DNA from 2 places in the Nonomuraea sp. NPDC049637 genome. Region 2 is predicted to be linked to the other one. Evidence: riboswitches for the same ligand, from Rfam matches in the RefSeq annotation. Region 2 holds a riboswitch; the other holds the start of a gene.
What was found. Region 2 has a riboswitch for glycine ahead of gcvT (glycine cleavage system aminomethyltransferase GcvT). Riboswitches for the same ligand answer to the same signal wherever they lie in the genome.

Region 1 (15,048 bases), on a different contig from region 2:
AGATTCAATCTCAAATTCCGACAAATGCTGAAAATTCACCGAGGGGCGGCGCACCGGGAGCCATCCGTCCACGGGCACCAGCGAGTCCTCCACCACGTCGCCGGCCAGCAACGACATCGTGCCGAGCCCGCACGCGTACGGCAGCGACGGCAGCGCCGCCGCCAGCGCGACCCCCGCGGCCAGCCCCACGGACGTCTCCACGGCGCTGGAGACCACGGCGGGCAGCCCGCACGACTCCACCACCCGCAGCGCGGCGCGCACCCCGCCCAGCGGCTGCACCTTGACCACCGCGATGTCGGCCGCCTCGGCCGCCCTGACCCGCAGCGGGTCCTCGGCACGCCGGATCGACTCGTCGGCCGCGATCGGCACGTCGACCGCCCTGCGCACCGCCGCCAGCTCCTCCAGGGTCGCGCACGGCTGCTCGGCGTACTCCAGGCCGAACCGGTCGAGCCGCTTGAGCCGGGTGACGGCCTCGTCGACCTCCCAGGCGCCGTTGACGTCGACCCTCAGCCGCCCGGACGGCCCCAGGGCGTCACGCACCGCCTCCACCCGCGCCAGGTCGTCGGCGAACGTCTGGCCGCGCTCGGCCACCTTGACCTTCGCCGTGCCGCAGCCGGAACGCCGCACCAGCTCGTGGGCCTGCTCGGCGTCGACCGCCGGGACGGTGGCGTTGACCGGGACGCGGTCGCGCACCGGCTCGGGCCACCCGTCGAAGGCGGCCTCACGGGCGCACGCCAGCCAGCGGGCGCACTCGCGCGGACCGTACTCGGGGAAGGGGGAGAACTCGCCCCAGCCCGCCGGGCCGTGCAGCAGCACGCCCTCCCTGACGGTCTGCCCGCGAAACCGCGTCCGCATCGGAATCCGGAAGACCACGGGAGAACGCGTCACGACCCTACCCTGCACCTGTGTCCGACCTGTCGCCATTAACCTTACGAGCATGTGGAGGAACCCGTCGCATCCGGACCGTCCGCTGCATGCCATTGTGCAGCCTCCCGGCCCCGGCCTTCTCACCGCGATCCGCGACGCCCTCTCCGGCGACGGCCCGGCCGTCCTGCCGCTCCAGCCCGGCCACGAGCACCAGGTCCTCCAGGCTCTGCGGCCCACGCACGCCGGCGGCGAGCCGCGGCCCGGCGGCGAGGGCGTCCCGGGCGACGTGGCGGTGGTCATCGCCACCAGCGGCAGCACCGGCGCGCCCAAGGGCGTGCAGCTGTCGGCCTCCGCCCTGCGCGCCTCGGCGTCGGCGTCGCTGAGCAGGATCGGGGCCGCCGAGGGCGACCGGTGGTTGTGCTGCCTGCCCGTCTCCCACGTCTCCGGCCTGCAGGTGCTGGTCCGCGCCCTGCTGTCGGGCAGCGAGCCGATCATCCACCCCTCCTTCGACGTGCGGGCCGTGCTGTCCTCGGGCGCCCACCACGTCTCCCTGGTGCCGACGCAGCTCCACCGGCTGGTCGAGACGGGCGCCGACCTGTCGGTGTTCCGCACGATCCTGCTCGGCGGCGCGGCGCCCAGGGCGGGGCTGGTCGAGCGGGCCGTGGAGCTCGGCGCCCGGGTGGTCACCACGTACGGGATGAGCGAGACGTGCGGCGGCTGCGTCTACGACGGCCGCCCCCTTTACGATGTAGATCTCAAAATCGGCGAGGACGGCCTGATCAGGATCGCCGGGCCCGTGCTCTTCTCCGGCTACCGCTTCGCCGGGCGCACCGGCTTCGACGGCGACTGGTTCGTCACCTCCGACCTCGGCGAGCTCAGCGGCGGCCGGCTGCGCGTGCTCGGCCGGGCCGACGACGTCGTCAACACCGGCGGCGAGAAGGTCGTGGCCGCCGTGGTGAGCGCGGTGCTCGGCACGCATCCCGAGGTCGCCGACGTCGCCGTGGCCGGCCTGCCCGACCCGGAGTGGGGCGAGGCGGTCACGGCGTTCGTGGTGCCGGCCGACCCCGCCGCGCCGCCCACGCTGGCCGAGCTGCGCGCCTACTGCCGCGACCGGCTGCCCGCCCACGCCGCGCCCCGCGACCTGCGTCTCCTCCCCCGTCTGCCGCTGCTGCCCAACGGCAAGACCGATCTCGTACGGCTGCGTACAGGAACCTGACGCGGCGCGGCTGCGTCATAACGGGGAGAAGGAAGGGAGCCTTCATGAACCAGACCCGCAAGATGTGGGCGTCCGCGGCGGTCGTCGGCGTGATCGTCGTCGGTGGCGCGTCGGTCGCGGCGGCCGCCTCGGCGGGCAAGCTCGACGCCGTCGCCAGGGAGACCCGGGCCGTGGTCGATCAGCAGGTCGACCAGGCAGCCGACCCGGCGGCCGAGCAGACGTCGCCGACCGGCCGCCCGGCGCCCTCGCCCGGCGACCCCGAGGGCGTCGTGGTCTCCACGGAGGTCAATCCCGATCCGCGCGAGGTCATCGACTACTGGACCGACAAGCGCATGGAAGAGGCCGAGCCGATGCCCATGCCGGAGGGGACCGGAAGCTTCGAGGTGGCGGAGTAGTTCCCGCCTGCCGGGGGTGGCGCGCCCTGTGGGCGTTCCGCCCCTTTTTCAGCCCTCCGGGAACAAATAGCGGTGGATGGCGTTATTGATACTGGTGCGCCGAGCGGAGTGACCACCGCCCCACCACAACCTGCCTGATCGCTTCGACTCCGTACGGAGGAGGTGTCCTCATGCCCAGAACCGCCGTGGCGACCCCACCCGCGACTCTCGACCAGCTCATTGAACGAGGGCGAGCCCAGGGTCACCTTTCTCTGGCGGAGCTGCGCGACGCGTTCGCCGAGGCCGGCATCAGCCCCTCTGAAGGCCGCACGATCCTGCGTGAGCTCTCGGAGGCCGGTGTGAGCCTGGCTGCCGAGAACGAGCCGTCGCTGGCCAAGACCGCCGCCAGAAAGACCACCCAGAAGACCGCGAGCAAGAGCGCCCCCAAGCCGAGGAAGGCTTCCGGGGCAAAGGCTACCGGCCGCACGGCCGCCGAGGCAAAAAACCCGGTGGACGGCAAGCCGGAGCACGAGGAGGACGTGGCCCCCGACGACCTCGAGCTGACGGCCGAGGACGCCGAGATCGAGAACGAGGCCATGGACCTGGACGACAACCAGTCCGTGATGGGCGACTCGGTCCACACGTACCTGAAGTCGATCGGCCGCCGTACCCTGCTCACCGCCGCCCAGGAGGTCGAGCTGGCCCGCCGGATCGAGGCCGGCCTGTATGCCGAGTACAAGCTGGAGACCGACCCCGACGTGCCGCCGTCCGTGCGCGACGACCTGCACCTGGTCATCGAGGACGGCCGGCAGGCCAAGGACCACATGCTGGAGGCCAACCTGCGCCTGGTGGTCTCGGTGGCCAAGAAGTACACCGACCGCGGCATGTCGCTGCTGGACGTCGTCCAGGAGGGCAACCTGGGACTGATCAGGGCCGTGGAGAAGTTCGACTACACCAAGGGCTTCAAGTTCTCCACCTACGCCATGTGGTGGATCCGGCAGGCCATCCAGCGCGGCTTCGCCGACTCGGCCCGGACGATCCGGCTGCCCGTGCACGTGCTGGAGATGCTCTCCAAGCTGTCGCGGATCGAGCGGGACATGCACCAGAGGCTGGGCCGCGAGCCCACGCCCGAGGAGCTGGCCGTCGAGCTCGACAAGACGCCGGACCAGATCGAGGAGCTGCTGCGCACCAGCCGCCAGCCGATCTCGCTGAACGCGACCATCGGCGAGGACGGCGAGACCACGATCGGCGACCTCATCGAGGACGTCGACTCGCCGGAGGCGTCGGAGATCGTCGACCGCCAGCTGCTGGGCGACCAGCTGCGCGGCGTGCTCGACAACCTCTCGCCGCGCGAGGCGAAGATCATGGCCCTGCGGTTCGGCCTGGTGGACGGCAAGCCGCACACGCTGGACGAGATCGGCAAGCACCTCGGCCTCACCCGCGAGCGCATCCGCCAGCTGGAGAAGGAGTCGCTGTCGAAGCTGCGCCACCCGAGCAACACCCGCCCGCTGCTCGACTGGGCCAGCTGACCCGCACCGCCCCGGCCGCCGCCGTCAGCCCCTGACGGCGACGGCCCAGCAACGCGGACCCCGGCCGTCAGGACCTGACGGTGACGGGCCCGGAACGCGGGCCCCGGCCGTCAGGACCTGACGGTGACGGGCCCGGAACGCACGAAGAGCCCCGGCGCGCGCGGCGCCGGGGCTTTCGGGTGCCTTCGGTCAGACGGTGGCGGGCACCGGCCGGGGCACGCGCGGGATGCCCCACATGCGGTTCTCCTCGCGCAGCGTGCGCAGCCGGTCGACCTCGGCCGTCCACATGGCCCCGCGGGGGGTGGCCCTGGCCTTGCGGCGCGCGATGCGGTCGTCGTACGAGCGCACGCCGAACGTGGCCCGCTGCCCGGCCTCGGCGGCCCGCAGCGCCTCGGTCAGCGCGACGTCGAACGCCCGGCCCGCGGCCAGCAGCTCGATCTCGTCGGCCGCGGCCGCACGCAGGTCGCGCACGATCTGCTCGGCCTGCCTGGCCTTGTCAAGCAGCTGCGGGAAGCCCTTGGAGATCTCCTGGTCCGCGTGGTAGCGAACCTCGGCCTCCCGGCTCACCCGCGGACGGAAAAACGCCATCGACCCTGCCCTTCACGCAGTCTTTGCTGTTCAACCCACAAGGGTACGCCGTCCGACACCGCCGCCGAACACCGGGCGACGGACGGGGCCGCCCAGTAAGATGATCACCATGCCCGCAAAGAGACCTCCCGTGCCACTCTCCCGCGAGCGCATCATCGAGGCCGCACTCCACATCGCCGACAGCCAGGGGTTGCGCCGGCTCACCATGCGCCGGCTGGGCGACGCCCTGGAGGTGGAGGCCATGGCCATCTACCACCACCTGCCCCGCGGCAAGGAGGCGCTGATGGACGCGCTGGCCGAGCACGTCACGACCGTGCACGTGGAGCAGGCGGCCACCTGGCAGGAGACGGCCAGGGCGTGGTGCCGGGCGGGCCGGGAGCTGCTGCGCGAACATCCGGGCGTGCTCGCCCTGGCGCTGACCAAGCCGCCCAAGGGCGCCACCGCGGTGGCCATCAGGGAGCAGACCGAGCAACTGGCCGACGGCGGCCTGAGCGACGCCCCGGAGGCCGTGCGCGCGCTGCGGGCGTTCGTGTTCGGCAGCGTGGCGGTCGAAGTCCAGCAATCCGGATGGGCTGACCCAGAAGTCGATGAATGGGTCAGGAGGGACGAAAGAGCGGATGTCGACTTCGAAAGAGGGCTCGACGCTTTGCTCAAGGGGTTGCAAACGTAGTGCGCGTGTCGCGCTTGGCCCGTTATCCTGCATAAGGCACGCTGTGTCGAAGGTCACACGACCGGGGGATCCTCCTGTAACAGTCCGAACGGGCTATGTCGGACCGTGTGACACACGTCGCACACTTGCCAGAACAACAAACCCGAGCGGCTCCCGTCCCTCTCCCGGGAGCACCCACGAGATATCGGAGGCACGCCGATGTGCCCGCACGACCCGGCCTGTCCGTCTGCCGAGGCGCCGGACCGCGAGGCAGCACGCACCCTCGCATGCCACCCCGAGCAGGGGTGGAGCCTTCTCTGCAACGGCGTCGTCCTGTTCGAGGACACCGGGGAGCTGCTGCCCAGCGGCACCGTCATCGCGCCGCACCGGCCCGACCCCCTGGTGGGCGCCGCCTGACGGCGGCGTAGCCGCCGATCCACCGGGCCACGACCTCGCCCACCCGGGCGGGGTCCCGCTTCAGGTCGTGGCCCTCGCCCGGCAGCACCACCAGCCGGGCGCAGTCCGCGGGATCCGGCACTCCGAACGGATCCCGGTCCCCGTTGACCACCAGCACGTCGACCCCGGCCCCGCGCAGCTCCTCGGCCCTGGAACGCTCCGGCTTGCCGGGCGGGTGCAGCGGGAAGGCCAGCGCCACCACCGCCGCCGCGCCCACCGCCGAGGCCGTACGGCAGGCCACCCGGGCGCCGTTGCTCCGGCCGCCCTGCACCAGCGGCAGCCCCGGCCACCCGGCGCGCAACTCGCCCAGCACCGCTTCCCATGCCTCGTCCTGCCGGGCGGCCGAGCCCGGCGCCCGCGCCCCCGCGACCCGGAACGCCTGCGACACCCTGGCCACGGTCGCGCCCACCCCGAGCGCGGCGTCGCGGACGGCCAGCAGGTCGGGCGCGTCCACTCCCCCGGCCGAGCCGTGGGTCAGCACCAGCAGCAGCCGGGCCTCGGCTGCCTCGTCGACCTGCACCAGCGCCGGCCCCCGCGGAGTCATGATCTCCATGGCAGCACCGTACCTGGGGAGGATCCGCCGTTGGCTCCCAGGTCTGATGACGGCGCGCCGGACAACCGGGATGATGGCTTTCATGTCAGAGATGCGCCCGATCCGGGACGACCTGCAGGCCACCCTCGACGCCCGCCGCGACCTCGGCCCCGACTACGAGGCCGCGCTCGTCGAGTCCTTCGTCGAACGGCTCGACGCCACCATCGCCGCCCGCGTCCAGGCCGAGCTGAGCGGCCAGGGCCTCGCGCCGGTCAAGGCCAAGGCGAAGCAGCGGCAGAACAATGGCGCCGCCATCATCCCCGTCGCGCTGGGCTCGATGGGTCTCGGCATCCCGCTGACCGCCATCGCGGCGGGCAACGCGGGGCTGGTCGGCCTGACGATCACGTGGCTGGCGATCGTCGCCATCAACGTGGCCGCCGCCGTGGCCATCATGCGCCGCGGCTGAGCCTTCCCCTCACGGCACTCAGGTGTCGCGGTGGAAACGCAGCCGGACCTCGGCGGCCATGGTCCGGTCCTCGTGTTCGAGGCCGTAGGTCCACACCTGGCCGGCGTCCTCGGTGCGCCCGCGCAGCGGCAGCGTGCGCGCCAGCAGCTCGATGGCCAGCGCGCCCGTCTGGGGGTCGGCCCCGCTCTCGACGGCCTCGGCGAACTCGGCGCAGGCCAGTTCCAGGTGCGCGATGCCGAGCAGCACCCGCAGCCCCGGCAGCTCCCGCGCCGGGGCGAACTCCAGCGCGTCCAGCAGCAGCCCGGCGGCCTCCCCCGGGTCGCCGTACTCCAGCAGCGTCTCGGCGAGCTGGCGGGCCGCGTGCGCGGCGGCCTCGGCGTCGCCTGAGTCGAGGCTCGCGTCGAGGGCGGAGCGCAGCTCCTTGCCGGCCTCCTGGGGGCTGCCGGCCAGCCGGGCCAGCGCGAGGTGCGCCAGCGGGACGTAGGCCGGCGTGCCGACGCCGAGCACCGCCTGCCAGGCGGCCCTGGCCTGGTCGTCGCGGCCCTCGCGCTCGAACCCCTGGGCCAGGTGGCAGGCGGCCTGCGCGGCGTACTCGGGATGGCCGGTGGCCAGCGCGGTGCGGGCCGCGGCGCGGGCGGCCTCGGTGTCGCCGCGCTCGTCGAGCACCACGGCCAGCCCCACGGCCGCCTGGGCCCGGTCGGGGCTGTCGGGGTCGGCGACCAGCTCGGTCAGGATCGCCGCCGCACCCTCCAGGTCGCCCCCCTCGGCCAGGCGGCGGGCGGTGTCGAGGGGCGGGGTCTGCAGCTCTGAGAACGTCAAGAGAGCTCCTTCCGGCGACGGATCGCACCGAGCCTAACGGCTCGTCGCGATCATGTCTGCTCACTTGACGGTGCAGGACTGGGCCGGGTCCGGCGCGGGCCCCCGGGCGGGGACCCGCGCGGGCGGATCAGTCCTCGTACGCCTCCAGCGGCGGGCAGGAGCACACCAGGTTGCGGTCGCCGTACGCCTGGTCGATGCGGCGCACCGGCACCCAGTACTTGCCCTCGCGCAGCGAGGCCAGCGGGTAGGCCGCCTCGGTCCGCGAGTACGGGTGGGCCCACTCGTCGGCGGTGACCGACTCGGCCGTGTGCGGCGCGTTGCGCAGCGGGTTGTCGGTCGTGTCGTAGTCGCCGGAGGCCACCTTGGCGATCTCACCGCGAATGGCGATCATGGCGTCCACGAACCGGTCGAGCTCGTCGAGGTCCTCGCTCTCGGTCGGCTCGATCATCAGCGTCCCGGCCACCGGGAAGGACATGGTCGGCGCGTGGAAGCCGTAGTCGATCAGGCGCTTGGCCACGTCGTCGACGGTGACGCCGGTCTCCTTGGTGATCTGGCGCAGGTCCACGATGCACTCGTGGGCCACCAGGCCGCCACGGCCGGTGTAGAGCACCGGGTAGTGCGGGGCCAGCCGCCGGGCCAGGTAGTTGGCCGACAGGATGGCCTGCTCGGTGGCCGCCGTGAGGCCCTCGGAGCCCATCATCCGCACGTACGCCCACGAGATCGGCAGGATGCCCGCCGAGCCGTACGGGGCCGCCGAGACCGGGCCGACCGGGCTGCCGTCGCGCAGCGGGTGGCCGGGCAGGTAGGCCGCCAGGTGGCCGCGGACCGCGACCGGGCCGACGCCGGGGCCGCCGCCGCCGTGCGGGATGCAGAACGTCTTGTGCAGGTTGAGGTGGGACACGTCGGCGCCGAACTCACCCGGCTTGGCCAGGCCCACCAGGGCGTTGAGGTTGGCGCCGTCGACGTAGACCTGGCCGCCGGCCTCGTGCACCTTGGCGCACACCTCGGTGATCGACTCCTCGTACACGCCGTGCGTGGACGGGTACGTCACCATGATCGCGGCGAGCTTGTCGCGGTGCTTGGCGATCTTGGCGTCGAGGTCGGCCAGGTCGATGTTCCCGTCGCTGTCGCAGGCCACGACCACGACCCGCATGCCGGCCATGACGGCGCTGGCCGCGTTCGTGCCGTGGGCCGAGGACGGGATCAGGCACACGTCCCGCCCGGTGTCGCCGTTGGCCTGGTGGTAGGCGCGGATGGCCAGCAGGCCGGCGAACTCGCCCTGGGAGCCGGCGTTCGGCTGGATGGAGACGGCGTCGTAGCCGGTCACCTCGGCCAGCCAGCCCTCCAGGGTGCCGATGAGCTCCCGGTAGCCCTCGGTCTGGGCCTCCGGCGCGTACGGGTGCACGCCGGCGAACTCCGGCCAGGTGATCGGCTCCATCTCGGTGGTCGCGTTCAGCTTCATCGTGCACGAGCCGAGCGGGATCATCGAACGGTCGAGCGCGATGTCCTTGTCCTGGAGCCTGCGCAGGTAGCGCAGCATCGCGGTCTCGGAGCGGTGGCTGTGGAAGACCGGGTGGGTCAGGTAGTCCGACTCGCGCAGCAGCCCGTCCGGCAGCGCGTCGGCCTCCAGCGCCACCTCCTCGCGCTCGACGCCGAAGGCGGCCCACACCTTGACCAGCTCGGCCGCGCCGGTCTTCTCGTCGCAGGCGATCGAGACGTGGTCGTCGTCGGCCTGCCACAGGTTGACGCCCCGCTCGGCGGCGGCGGCCACCACCTCGGCGGCCCTGCCGGGCACGCGGACGAGCACGGTGTCGAAGAACTCGCCGTGCACGACCTCCAGGCCGGCCTCGCGCAGCCCGCCGGCCAGCGCGACGGCGTGCCGGTGCACGCGGTGCGCGATCCGGCGCAGGCCCTCGGGGCCGTGGTAGACGGCGTACATGCCGGCGATCACGGCCAGCAGGACCTGGGCGGTGCAGATGTTGCTGGTGGCCTTCTCGCGGCGGATGTGCTGCTCGCGGGTCTGCAGGGCCAGCCGGTAGGCGGGGTCGCCGTCGACGTCGACCGACACGCCGACCAGGCGGCCGGGCATCTGCCGCTGCAGGCCCTCGCGTACGGACATGTAGGCCGCGTGCGGCCCGCCGAACCCGAAGGAGACGCCGAAGCGCTGGGAGGAGCCGACGGCGATGTCGGCGCCCAGCTCGCCGGGGGCGGCCACGAGCGTGAGGGCCAGCAGGTCGGCGGCGGCCACGACGAGCGCGCCCGCCTCGTGCGCCCTGGCGGCCACGTCGCGGAAGTCGCGCAGGCGGCCCGAGGCGCCCGGGTACTGGACGAGCACGCCGAAGCACTCGGGCAGCTCGCCGTCGAGGTCGTGCTCGACCAGCGTGATGCCGAGCGGCTCGGCGCGGGTGGCCAGCACGGCTTTGGTCTGGGGCAGCGTGTCGGCGTCGACGACGAACACGTCGCTCTTGGACTTGCCGGCGCGGCGGGCCAGCGTCATGGCCTCGGCCGCGGCGGTGGCCTCGTCCAGCAGGGAGGCGCCAGCGACGTCGAGGCCGGTCAGGTCGGAGACGACCGTCTGGAAGTTCAGCAGCGCCTCCAGGCGCCCCTGCGAGATCTCCGGCTGGTACGGCGTGTAGGCGGTGTACCAGCCCGGATTCTCCAGCAGGTTGCGCCGGATGACGGCGGGCGTGACGGTGTCGTAGTAGCCCAGGCCGATCATGGAGGTCAGCACCCGGTTGCGGGAGGCCAGTTCGCGCAGCTCGGCGATGGCCTCGGTCTCGCTCGCGGCGGCCGGCAGCTTGAGCCGGTCCTTGACCCTGATGGCCTCGGGCACGGCCACGGCCACCAGATCGCCGACGGACTCGAAGCCCACGGCCTCGAGCATGCGCTGCTGCTCGGACTCCGATGGGCCGATGTGCCTGGACGAGAACGGCGGAGCGGACAGGTCGGTCATGGAGGTTGCCTCCCGAGGCTTGGAGACCGGCGCCAGGGCGCGGGCGAGTGCCGGATCTCCCCCTCTGTCATCGCGACGTCATCGCGACCTGAGAGCTTCACCCCACCGTGGGGCTTGCACCGTCGGTGAGGTGCGCCTGGCGGGCGCACCTGCTTTCCAGAGTTGCCTCACCCGAGCGGTACGGGATGCCTGAGAGATTCCGGGGAGGGTTGCTCCTTCGGCGCCCCAGGACCGAAGCCCAGGGACTCTCCCGCACGGGGTCATCAGCCTTACTCTGTCCTAGATTACTACGGTGTGTTCAGCGGTTCAGCTCACCCCGTGCGGCGTGCGCGACGCCGCTTGGCGAGCTCGTCAGCGGGATGGTCGGCCGGGACGGTGTCCTCGACCGCCGCCCGTTCCCCCGGCAGCTCCGCGAGGGAGCCCTCGACCTCTCGCCAGACCCGGCCGAGCGCGATGCCGAACACGCCCTGGCCGCCCTGGAGCAGATCGATCACCTCGTCGGCCGAGGTGCACTCGTAGACGCTGACGCCGTCGCTCATGAGCGTGATCTGCGCGAGGTCGGCGACCCCGCGGTCACGCAGATGCTGCACGGCGGTGCGGATCTGCTGCAACGACACCCCGGTGTCGAGCAGCCGCTTGACGACCTTGAGCACCAGGATGTCGCGGAAGCTGTAGAGCCGCTGCGAGCCCGAGCCGTGCGCGGCTCTTATCGTGGGCTCGACCAGGCCCGTGCGCGCCCAGTAGTCGAGCTGCCTGTAGGTGATGCCGGCCGCCGAGCAGGCTGTGGGCCCGCGGTATCCGATGTCGTCGGGCACGGTCGCAGGCTGCTCGTCGAAGAGCAGGCCCTGCTCTCCGGCACGCTGCCGCGCGCTCTCGCGCCGCACCGGATCTTCCTGGCCGGCCGTCTTTCCCTCGCCGCTGCTGACCGCCACGCGGACCTCCGGCTTTCTCTCATCCCATGGCCTGATCTGGGGGTTCGTAAAGGGCGACCACGGGTTTCACTTGCACCGTAGGACCGTGACCATGCTCAGTCAACGATCCGGCTCGGCGCGTCGTGAAGCGTAAATGCACTGAAATACCTACCCCGCCCTGCCGAAGTCCTCGGGAGTGATCGTGTCAAGGAACTCCCTGAACTTCTCCACCTCGTCCTCCTGGTCGTCAGGGATGATCACACCGGCCTCCTGGACGACCTCTTCGCTGGCGAAGATGCGCGCACCGGTGCGCAGCGCCAGGGCGATCGAGTCGGAGGGCCGGGCGCTGACCTCCACGCCGTTGGAGAACACCAGGTCGGCGAAGAAGATGCCGTCACGCAGGGCCACGATGTTGACCGCGCGCAGCCCGACGCCGAGCGCGCTCAGCACGTCCCTGAACAGGTCGTGCGTGAGCGGCCGGGGCGGCGGCTCCTCGGCCTGCGCCAGGGCGATCGCGGTCGCCTCGGTCATGCCGATCCAGATCGGAAGGAACCGTTCCCCGTGTGCCTCCTTGAGCAAGACGATCGGCTGATTTGTGGGCATCTCAACTCGAACGCCCACGACCTCCATCTGCAACACGGGCTGCTCCGTATTCGACCGGCCGGTCGCCCGGCACAGCTGTTGACTGGGTCGTTTCTGCTACACGCTTGTGTATTTCAACGTAACACCCGGCAGGCGTGGAATGTGCCCCGGCCTTCCAGCTCCGTGCCCTCAACGGCCCAGGACAGACCTGACGCCGAGGCGCACCAGGGAGGCGTGCAGGTCGAGCAGGAGGGTGGACAACTCCCTGGCAGCCTCGTCGGCCTCGCCGATGGCGCCGGGCGCGCGCCGCTTGAGTATGGGCGCGACGGTCTGCTCGACCAGCCCGCACTCCCGCTCGGCGGCGGCCTTGACCGCGCGCAGGTGGCGGGCGTGCAGGCCGAAACGGGCCAGGGCGCCGACGGTGCGCGCGATCTTCAGCGCCTCCTCGTCGTAGCGCCTGGCCACGGGGGCGAGCAGGCCGTAGTCCTCCAGCTCGGCGAGGGTCTCCTCGTCGATGCCGGCCGCCTCCAGCAGCTGGGCCCGGTCGTAGCGGATCTCCTGGGCCTGCTGCACCGCGCGCGGACGGCCGAAGCTCTCGGCCATCCTGTCCTTGATCACCCGAAGCGGCAGGTAGTGGTCGCGCTGCTCGGTCAGGATGAACCGCAACTGCTCGACGTGGAGATGGGTGAACTTGCGGTAGCCCGAGGGGCTGCGCTCGGGCTCGATCAGCCCCTCACCCTCCAAGAAGCGGATCTTGGACACGGTGACGTCGGGGAACTCGCCCTGCAGCAGGGCGAGCACCTCCCCGATGCTCATGTGCGAGCGTGCCGCCTGTGAGCTCATGCGCCGGCGTTGACCCTCATCAGGAAGACGAGGCGGAACTTGCCGATCTGCACCTCGTCTCCGGAGTGCAGGGGGACCTCCTCGATGCGCTCCCGGTTGACGTAGGTGCCGTTGAGGCTGCCCACGTCGCGTACGGAGAACTGGCCGCCGCGGTGGCGGTAGAACTCGACGTGGCGGCGCGAGACGGTGATGTCGTCGAGGAAGATGTCGCTCTCCGGGTGGCGCCCGGTCGTGGTGAGGTCCTTGTCCAGCCGGAACCGGCTGCCCTGGTTGGGCCCTCTGGTCACCGTGAGCAACGCCGTGCCGGGCGGGAGCTGTTCGACCAGCGCCCGTTCGGCCAGGAGCATGTCGCCTGTCTCAGCCTCGTACGCCTCGATTCCCGCGACCGAGATCGTCGACGTGGTGTCCCCGGAGACCTCGGGTCTGGTCAGCGGTGACCCACAGCGGGAACAGAAACGGGCATCCTCGGGGTTGGCGTGCCCGCACTGCGTGCAGTAGACGCTCGGCATCGATCGGCTCGGCCTCCTACCGCGAAGACGCGGCGACGGTGCTGGGGACGCGCCTGCCTTCGCTCTTCAAGTTTGCGAATGCCGCAACTTACGCTGATCAGCGGCAAAGGTCAAGGCGGGGCGCTGGACTGCGGTTCGGACGCTGACAAAGTTACCGCCGCCCCCACCCCGTGGTCCATGCCGCCGCGCGTTTCTACATTACGATCTTGCGGCACTCCGCGCGCACATCTCGGGCGAAGGCTTTTCCGCTACTCTACGTGATCAGACGGCCGCCTGCTCGACCACGCGGGCCCACCGTTCGAGCAACGCCTGCGCGCCGTCCATGTCGGGGGCCTCGGCCCACAGGTCGGTGACCGGCTCGGCGGCGGCGGGCAGGATCAGCACCCACGACCCGTCGTCGCGGGCGACGCGCACGCCGTCGGTGGTGTCCACGCGCCAGCCGTCGGGCTCGGCCTCGGCGGCCTCGATGACCGAGCGCATCACCGCGCCCTTGGCCGCCCACTGGGTCGGGACGCTCCGCCGCAGCAGCTTGACCTCGGGGATCCTGGCGTCGATCTGGCTGAGCGACAGCCGGGTGCGGGCCACCAGCCCCAGCAGGCGCATGAACGCGGCCAGGCCGTCGATGGCCGGGCTGAACTCCGGCACGACGAACCCGCCGCGCCCGTCGGCCGCGAAGATCATGTCGGGGCCCTGGGCGGCGGAGGTCAGGGCGTCGAGCGCGGTCGAGGTCCACTGCACCTGCACGCCGTGGAAGCGGCAGACCTGCTCGGCGACCCGGGTGGTGGTGACCGGCAGGGCCACCCGGCCGCCCCGGCGCTCGGCCGCCACCAGGTCCAGCACGACCAGCAGGGCGCGTTCCTCGCTGATGAGCTGGCCGGTCTCGTCCACCAGCGCGATGCGTTCGCCGACCGGGTCGAAGCGCACGCCGAACGCCGCCCGCGAGGAGCTGACCAGCTCCGACAGGCGTTGCAGGTCGCGGCGGCGCTCGGCCAGCGTCTCGGTGGGCGAGACGTCGTCCAGCCGGGCGTTGACGGTGAGCACCTCGACGCCGGCGCGGCTGAGCAGCGTGGGCATCACCAGGGAGGAGGTGCCGCCGGCGCAGTCGACCACGACCTTCATGTCCTTGACGCCGGTGACGCCGATGGCCCGCATCAGCTCGTGCGTGTAGCCCTCGACGGCCCTGGCCGGGTAGTGCAGCTCGGCGATCTCGCCGGGGAAGGCCCGCCGGTACTCCTGGCGGGAGAAGACGCGCTCCAGCTTGCGCTGGGCGGCCGGGGGCAGGTCGGCGCCGCGGTCGTCCATGATGACGATGTCGACGCTCTGCGGGTCGCCGGGCGTGGTGCGCAGGGCGATGCCGCCGGCGGCCGACTCGCGCGCGGTGTGGAAGCGGGCCACCGGCAGCGGCGCGGCTTCCAGGTCCAGGACGTTGATCGCGGCGGCGGTCAGGGCGCCGATGACGGCCCGCTTGAGCGCCCTGGCGGCCAGCGAGCAGTCGCGGGAGGTGACGACGTAGGCGCCCTTGCGCAGGGTGGTGGCGTACGCGCCGGCCAGCCGGACGCACAGCTCAGCGGTGATCTCGACGTTGACCAGGCCGCTGACCCCGCGCGGGCCGAACAGGTTGCGCTGGCCGCGCGACTCCCAGATGACGCTGGTGTTGACGACCGCGCCGGCCTCGATGGTCTTGAACGGGTAGACCTTGACGCCGCTGGAGACGTACGCCTCGGCCTCGATGACGCACTCGTCGCCGATGACGG
Region 2 (6,573 bases):
CTCGCTCACCGACTTGGTGGACTCCACCTCGCCGACCGAGTCACCCGCCTCGACGGTCGAACCGACCTCGGGGAGCTGCACGAAGACGACGTCACCAAGAGCCTCGGCGGCGAAGGCCGTGATGCCGACGGTCACGGTGATGCCGTCGTCCACGCCCGACACCCACTCGTGCTCCTTGGTGTAGTTCAGGTCGTCAGGGATGTTGCTCACTTGTTCCTCCTGTAGAAGGGCAGCTCGACCAGGTCCATAGGTTCATGGCTGCCCCGGATGTCCACGGCCAGACCTGTGTCGGCCCCGGCGTCCACGTAGGCCATCGCGATGGGCTTGCCCAGGGTCTGGGAGGGCGCACCGCTGGTGACCTCGCCGACGACGGCGCCGTCGCGGGTGACCGGGTAGCCGTGACGCGGCACCCGGCGGCCCTGGGCGACCAGGCCGACGAGGCGGCGGCGGGGCTGGTCGTCCTTGACCGCCTCCAGTGCCGCCCTGCCGACGAAGTCACCGGGCTTGTCGAATTTCACCACTCTGCCCAGCCCCGCGTCGAACGGGGTCAGGTCGGAGCTCAGCTCGTTGCCGTAGAGCGGCATGCCGGCCTCCAGCCTGAGGGTGTCGCGGCTGGACAGACCGGCGGCCCGCAGCCCGTGCGGCTCGCCTGCGGCCTCCAGGGCGCGCCAGAGCGGCACGGCGTCCTGGTTGGCGACGAACAGCTCGAAGCCGTCCTCGCCGGTGTAGCCGGTGCGGGCGATGAGCGCCTGGCGGCCGTCGACCACGCCGGGCAGGCCCGCGTAGTACTTGAGATTGTCGAGGTCGGCGTCGGTGAGCGTGGCCAGGATCTCCTGGGCCTTCGGGCCCTGGATCGCGATGAGGGCGTACTGCTGGGAGCGGTCATCGACCGCCACGTCATACGACTTAGTACGATTTTTCAGCTCATCCGCGACCTTGTCGGAGTTCGAGGCGTTGGCCACCACCATGAACTCCTCGTCCGCCAGTCGGTAGACGATGAGGTCGTCGAGCACCCCGCCGCGCTCGTCCACGATCATCGTGTACCTGGCCCGGCCGGGCGCGAGCGCCGACAGGTGGCCGACCAGTGCGTAGTCGAGGGCCTCTGCGGCCTGCGGACCGGTCAGGAAGATCTCGCCCATGTGCGAGAGGTCGAACAACCCGGCCGCCTCGCGGACGGCTTTGTGCTCCGCCGACTCGCTGCCGTACCGGAGCGGCATGAGCCATCCGGCGAAGTCGGTCAGCGTGGCGCCTAGGGCCTCGTGGACGTCTCGTAGCGGCGTAGGTCGGGACATTTGTCGCACCTCAGGACAGGATTGGATGCCAGCATCCTCCCCCTCTGTCATGGATGCCTGAGAGCTTCGCCCGAGTTTTACCGGACTTTCACCTTCGGCGAGGCCCCGAGGGCCTGCTTTCCAGAGGTCACCTCCCCGTAAGAACGCCTTACAGGGCTGCCGCGCGGTCCTTTGCCTTGAGAGGTTCGCGGGGAGGGCTTGCTCCTTCAGGGACCCTGACCGGCTGTCAGGGTGCTCTCCCGCACGGTTTCGCCGGTGATGTCCGTCAGCCTAGTGCCGTCATGGGGGTGTTGTCGCGCTTCGCCCTCCGCCATCCGCCGCATCCGCGACATCCCGCACGCAGCGAAAAGCGGCCGCGGCCCCGGAGAGGCGGGGTCGCGGCCGCGTTGGTGGCCGCGCGCGAGCCGGTCATGGCAGGTCAGCTCGCACGCGGCAGCTCGGGGCGGGCCGGCGGTGACCGGCCCGCGCGGGGCTCGGGCCCGAGGATCAGGCCCGTGGATCAGGTCCGAGGATCAGACCCTGAGGTCAGGCCGGATCAGGCCCGTGCCCAGAGGGCGGGCACGTTCGGCGGCTCCCAGCCCGGCAGGCTGGTGTGCGCCTGGAGGCAGCGGTAGCTGACCCCCTGGTAGGTGACGACGTCTCCGGCCGTGTACGACTTGTAGGCCGTCCAGGTGGTGCCCTGGCCGTCCCCTCCGACGGTCAGGGTGAAGGACGCGGAGTGGTCCGCCGTCGTCCCGTCGCCGTTGATCCCTATCGTGTACGTCCCCGCCGCGACGCCGCTGGTGGTGGCGATCGTGACGGTGGACGACTGGCCCGCCTGCACCGTGGACGGGCTGAAGGAGACGGTGACCCCGCTCGGCACGTTCCCGGCGGAGAGCGCGACGCTCTGCGCCTGGCCGGACGTGACCTGGGTACTGACCGCCGCGGTAGCCGACTGACCGGCCTGGACCGATGCCGACGACGGGGTCACCGAGATCGAGTAGTCGTTCTCCGTGGGCGTGCTGGTGCCCACGGCGAGCTTCCATATGGCGTACGCGATGGCGTCGGAGTTGCGGTCGAGCGCCGTGGTGTTGATGGCGCTCGGGTAGCTGTCGCAGGCGCTGTGGTAGCAGCGGTCGAACGCCTGCCCGGCCGAGCCGCCCCACTTGGCGGCCTGGGCCGAGCTCTTGACCGCCCCGGCCCCCGTGGCCAGGCCGCCGACCCGGACGCCCGCGCTCTTGAACGAGGCGTGGTCGCTGCGGCCGTCGCCCTCCCTGTCGCCCTCGGTCTGCAGGCCGATGGTGGCGAAGTAGTCGTTGAAGGTGCGCTGGATCGCCGCGTCGTCGTCGTAGACGAAGTAGCCGGCGTTGGTCGAGGCGATCATGTCGAAGTTCAGGTACACCTCGACGCCGCTCGCGCCGCCGTTCTGCACGTAGTACCTGGACCCGACCATGCCCGCCTCCTCGGCGCCCCACCAGCCGAACCGCACGTGCTTGGTGAGGGTGGGCTTGCGGGCGGCGAGGGTGAGGGCGTTCTCCAGGAGCGCGGCCGAGCCGGAACCGTTGTCGTTGATCCCGGGGCCGGCCGCGACGCTGTCGAGGTGGGCGCCGAGCATCACGGTCTGGTTGGCCGGGCCGCCCGGCCAGTCGGCGATCAGGTTGCTGCCGCCGCTGAAGTTCTGCACGCGGGTGGTGAAGCCGGCCGCGTCCAGCTTGCCCTTGATGTAGTTCATCGAGGCGGTGAAGCCCGGCCTGCCCGAGGCGCGGTTGCCGCCGTTGCTCGTGGCGATGGACTGCAACTGGCTCAGATGCGCCGTCACGTTCGCGACGGGGATGTCGGGCGCGGGGTCGGCGGCGGCGCCGGCCGGTCCGGCCGGCGTGGTGAGGGTCAGGGCCAACGCGGCGGTGGCCGCGGCGCCCAGCCTGAGCATGGCGTTCACGTTCTGTGGCTCCTCAAGGGGGTTGGGCGGCCACCCCGGCGTGGCCGCCCAGGTCGTGCGACTTAGACCGGCTGCCAGAGGGCAGGGGTGTTGGGCGGCTCCCAGCCCGGCAGGCTCGTGTGAGACTGCAGGCAGCGGTAGCTGGCGCCCTGGTAGGTGACGGTCTGTCCGGCCGTGTAGGCCGTGTACGTCTGCCACGTGGTGCCCTGGCCGCCGCCCACCGTCAGGCTGAAGGAGGCCGAGTGGTCGGCGCTCGCGCCGTCGGCGTTCAGGCTGATCGTGTACGTGCTGGGCGTCACGCCGCTCGTGGTCGCGAACGTCACCGTGGACGACTGCCCGGCGGTGATCGTGGACGGGCTGAAGCTGACCGTCACGCCCGCGGGCACGTTGCTCGCCGACAGGGCGATGCTCTGCGCCTGGCCGGCGGTGACCTGCGTGCTGACCGTGGCGGTGGCCGACTGACCGGCCTGCACCGAGGCCGACGACGGGGTCACGCCGAAGGAGTAGTCGTTCGGCGAGCTCTGCCCGATCTGCAGGTTGTAGGTGGCCTGGCGGTCCACGTCGGCGCCGTCGGCCGTGATGGCGATCGAGTGGGTGCCCTGCGGGCTGCTCGCCGAGGTGGTGATCGTCAGCGTCGAGCTCTGCCCCGCGGTGATGGTGGCCGGGCTGAACGAGGCGGTCACGCCGGCCGGCAGGGTGCCGGTCCGCAGGGTGATCGACTGCGCCGAGCCGCCGGTCACGGTGGTGCTCACCGTGGTCGTGGTGCTCTGGCCGGGGGTGACGCTGCCGGAGGCGGGGTTCAGGTTGACCGAGAAGTCGTTGCTGCCCTGCGTGCAGGTCGGCTCACCGGACTGGGCCCGTACGCTGACGCCGTCCCAGGCGTTCTTGACCACGTTGAACTCGGTGCAGCTGCCCGGGTACAGGGTCTTGGCGGCCTGGAGGGTGGCGACCCTGGCCTTGGCGTGCGTCCACGGCTGGGTCTTCATGTTCAGCGCGGACATGAACACCTCACCGGCCTTGCGGATGCCGATGCCGGTGATCGCGGCGCCGTTGTCGCAGCGGGTGCTGGCGGGCTTGCCCGAGGGGTTGGTGCCCTCGGCCACCAGGTAGAACCAGTGGTTCTGCGGGCCGGCCGCCGCGTGCACCTCGGTGTTGGGGATGGAGGCGCTGTAGCAGTTCGGGTGGCTGAGGGCCGACGGGTTGTACATGTTGCGGATCGGCCCGGACCCCGAGAGGTTGACCTCCTCGCCGACCAGGTAGTCCGGCGGGTCGTTCGGGTTGTTGGCGTACGCCTCGGTGAGCGCGCCGAAGATGTCGCCGGTGGACTCGTTCATGCCGCCGGTCTCGTTGCCGCTGCCCGAGCCGCCGCTGGTGAACTGGAAGATGCCGTGGCCGAACTCGTGGCCGACCACGTCCATCGACGTGAGCTGCTGGGAGTTGGCGGAGTTGTGGCCGAAGGAGCCGTACTGGCCGTTCCAGTAGGCGTTGACGTCGGCCAGGCCGACGCGGGCCGGGTAGCCGCCGCCCTGGCCGTTGATGCCGTTGCGGCCGAGCCAGGCGCTCAGCATGTCCCATTCCCGCTGCGCGGCGTACAGGGCGTCGACGCAGGCGGTCTCCAGGTTCGTGCCGGAGCCGTTGCCCCAGGTGTCGGTGGTCTTCGTGTACGGCGTGCCGTTCTGGCCGCCGCACGCCACACCGCTCCTGCGGGGGTCGCGCATCGTGTACGAGGGGCTGGTGTCGATGGTGACGGTGCCGACGTAGTAGCTGTTGCCGGTGCCGTCGCGCACCTCGTCCCAGTCGTCGATGACCTTGCCGGTCAGGGCGTCCACGTAGACGTGGAGCTTGGTCTCGTGACCGGTGGCGTTGGCGCCGGTGACGAGCACCTCCCAGGCCAGCCGCGGGGTCGTCGTGGTGGCGTGCACGGACAGCACCGGCGTGGCGACGGTCTCGACCCTGGCCACCTTGGCCCTGGCCGTCACGGCGGCCTGGGCCGCGGTGACCTTCGCCTTCGTGCCGATCCCGATCTTCGTGCGCTGCCCGGTGGCGACCGTGTCGACCACCGCGCCGGAGGCGTCCGTGGCGACGACCACGTCGCCGCCGTAGACGGGCAGGCCCGCGTGCTTACGGGCGTAGGTCAGGTACTGCAGGCCGCGGACGCCTTCGACGGTCGACGTCAGCGTGAACGTGTCCTGCTCGGATGCCAGCAATGCCGCCGAGTCGGCCAGGATCGCGTTGTGTGCGGTGGCGATCGCGTTCCTGCGCTCGTCGGGGCTGGGAGGATCGGCCACCTGCGACGCTTGGGCTGTGGCGCTCGTGGCGCCCACCAGCGAGCTGGTGGTCAGGGCTAGCGCGAGCATTGCGGCAGCCCCCAACCTGAGTTTGGGGTTCACTCTCTGGCTCCTCAGGGGGGTGTGGAGTGGAAGAGCCCCGGCCGGCTGGGGATGAACACAGGGTGACACCGGGATGGCGCGACCCGGTACCCAACAAATTTCCTATAACGTGGTGATATGGCCCTCTGAGCTGGGATTTCGCGGGATTTTAGGGCGCAGAAAAGGTAAAGAAGCTTTCCAGTAACGGTCTCAGCAGGCCGCCGTGAACGCCTCGAAGAGCGCCGATCCGTCGCCCGCCTCCGGGTGCCACTGGACCGCTGCCGCGAAGCCGCCGGAGTCGAGCTCCACCGCCTCGATCGTCCCGTCGCCGGACGTGGCGGTGACCGTGAGCCCGGGGGCGAGCCGGTCGATCGCCTGGTGGTGGTAGTGCGGGACCGCCACCGAGTCCGTGCCGAGCGCCTCGGCCAGGCGGCTGCCGGGCACGGGCGTGACCGGCAGGTGGCCGAACTCGCCGGGCGCGGGGGAGTGGCCGGTGTGCCCGGTCACGTCGGGCAGGTGCTGGTGCAGGGTGCCGCCGAGCAGCACGTTGAGCACCTGCAGCCCGCGGCAGATGCCCAGGAACGGCAGCCCGGCCTCCAGGGCCGCCGCCAGGAGGGCGAACTCGGCCTCGTCCCGGAACTCCCGGACGTAGCCGGTGCGCTCGTGCGCCGCCCGGCCGTACCTGGCCGGGTCGACGTCGCCGCCGCCGGCCAGGACGAGACCGTCGAGCCGCCCCACGACCTGGGCGGGATCGCCGGCCGGCGGCAGCAGCACGGGCTGCCCGCCGGCCTGGACGATCTTCTCGACGTACATGTACGGCAGCAGCGCGACGGGCAGGTCCCACACGGTGAACCGGGCGGGCTCGACGTACGTCGTGACGCCGATGACCGGACGGGTCACAGCGGCGTCACGTACGCGCCGGAGATGCCGCCGTCCACCAGGAACTCGGCCCCCGTGATGAAGGAGGCGTCGTCGCTGGCCAGGAACGCCACGG

Region 1: linked by a shared signal. The riboswitch ahead of gcvP (aminomethyl-transferring glycine dehydrogenase) and the one ahead of gcvT (glycine cleavage system aminomethyltransferase GcvT) in region 2 are both predicted to bind glycine.

The regions. Positions count from the first base shown of each region.
Region 1 covers NZ_JBFAOM010000043.1:2,925-17,972, reverse strand. The annotation lists gene AB0J71_RS39125 (o-succinylbenzoate synthase) at 1-924, opposite strand, end outside; gene AB0J71_RS39120 (AMP-binding protein) at 938-2,083, shown strand; gene AB0J71_RS39115 (hypothetical protein) at 2,128-2,478, shown strand; gene AB0J71_RS39110 (RNA polymerase sigma factor) at 2,649-3,986, shown strand; gene AB0J71_RS39105 (hypothetical protein) at 4,176-4,574, opposite strand; gene AB0J71_RS39100 (TetR/AcrR family transcriptional regulator C-terminal domain-containing protein) at 4,705-5,244, shown strand; gene AB0J71_RS39095 (DUF5999 family protein) at 5,443-5,640, shown strand; gene AB0J71_RS39090 (alpha/beta family hydrolase) at 5,597-6,232, opposite strand; gene AB0J71_RS39085 (hypothetical protein) at 6,315-6,677, shown strand; gene AB0J71_RS39080 (hypothetical protein) at 6,696-7,496, opposite strand; gene gcvP (aminomethyl-transferring glycine dehydrogenase) at 7,624-10,449, opposite strand; glycine riboswitch at 10,616-10,712, opposite strand; gene AB0J71_RS39070 (MerR family transcriptional regulator) at 10,761-11,381, opposite strand; gene AB0J71_RS39065 (bifunctional nuclease family protein) at 11,529-11,999, opposite strand; gene AB0J71_RS39060 (MerR family transcriptional regulator) at 12,132-12,758, opposite strand; gene AB0J71_RS39055 (FHA domain-containing protein) at 12,782-13,294, opposite strand; gene AB0J71_RS39050 (mannose-1-phosphate guanyltransferase) at 13,556-15,048, opposite strand, start outside.
Region 2 covers NZ_JBFAOM010000102.1:4-6,576, forward strand. The annotation lists partial or broken gene AB0J71_RS49385 (glycine cleavage system protein H) at 1-210, opposite strand, end outside; gene gcvT (glycine cleavage system aminomethyltransferase GcvT) at 207-1,292, opposite strand; glycine riboswitch at 1,327-1,426, opposite strand; glycine riboswitch at 1,447-1,544, opposite strand; gene AB0J71_RS49395 (M28 family peptidase) at 1,828-3,201, opposite strand; gene AB0J71_RS49400 (M4 family metallopeptidase) at 3,273-5,567, opposite strand; gene AB0J71_RS49405 (gamma-glutamyl-gamma-aminobutyrate hydrolase family protein) at 5,790-6,479, opposite strand; gene AB0J71_RS49410 (3-oxoacyl-ACP reductase) at 6,476-6,573, opposite strand, start outside.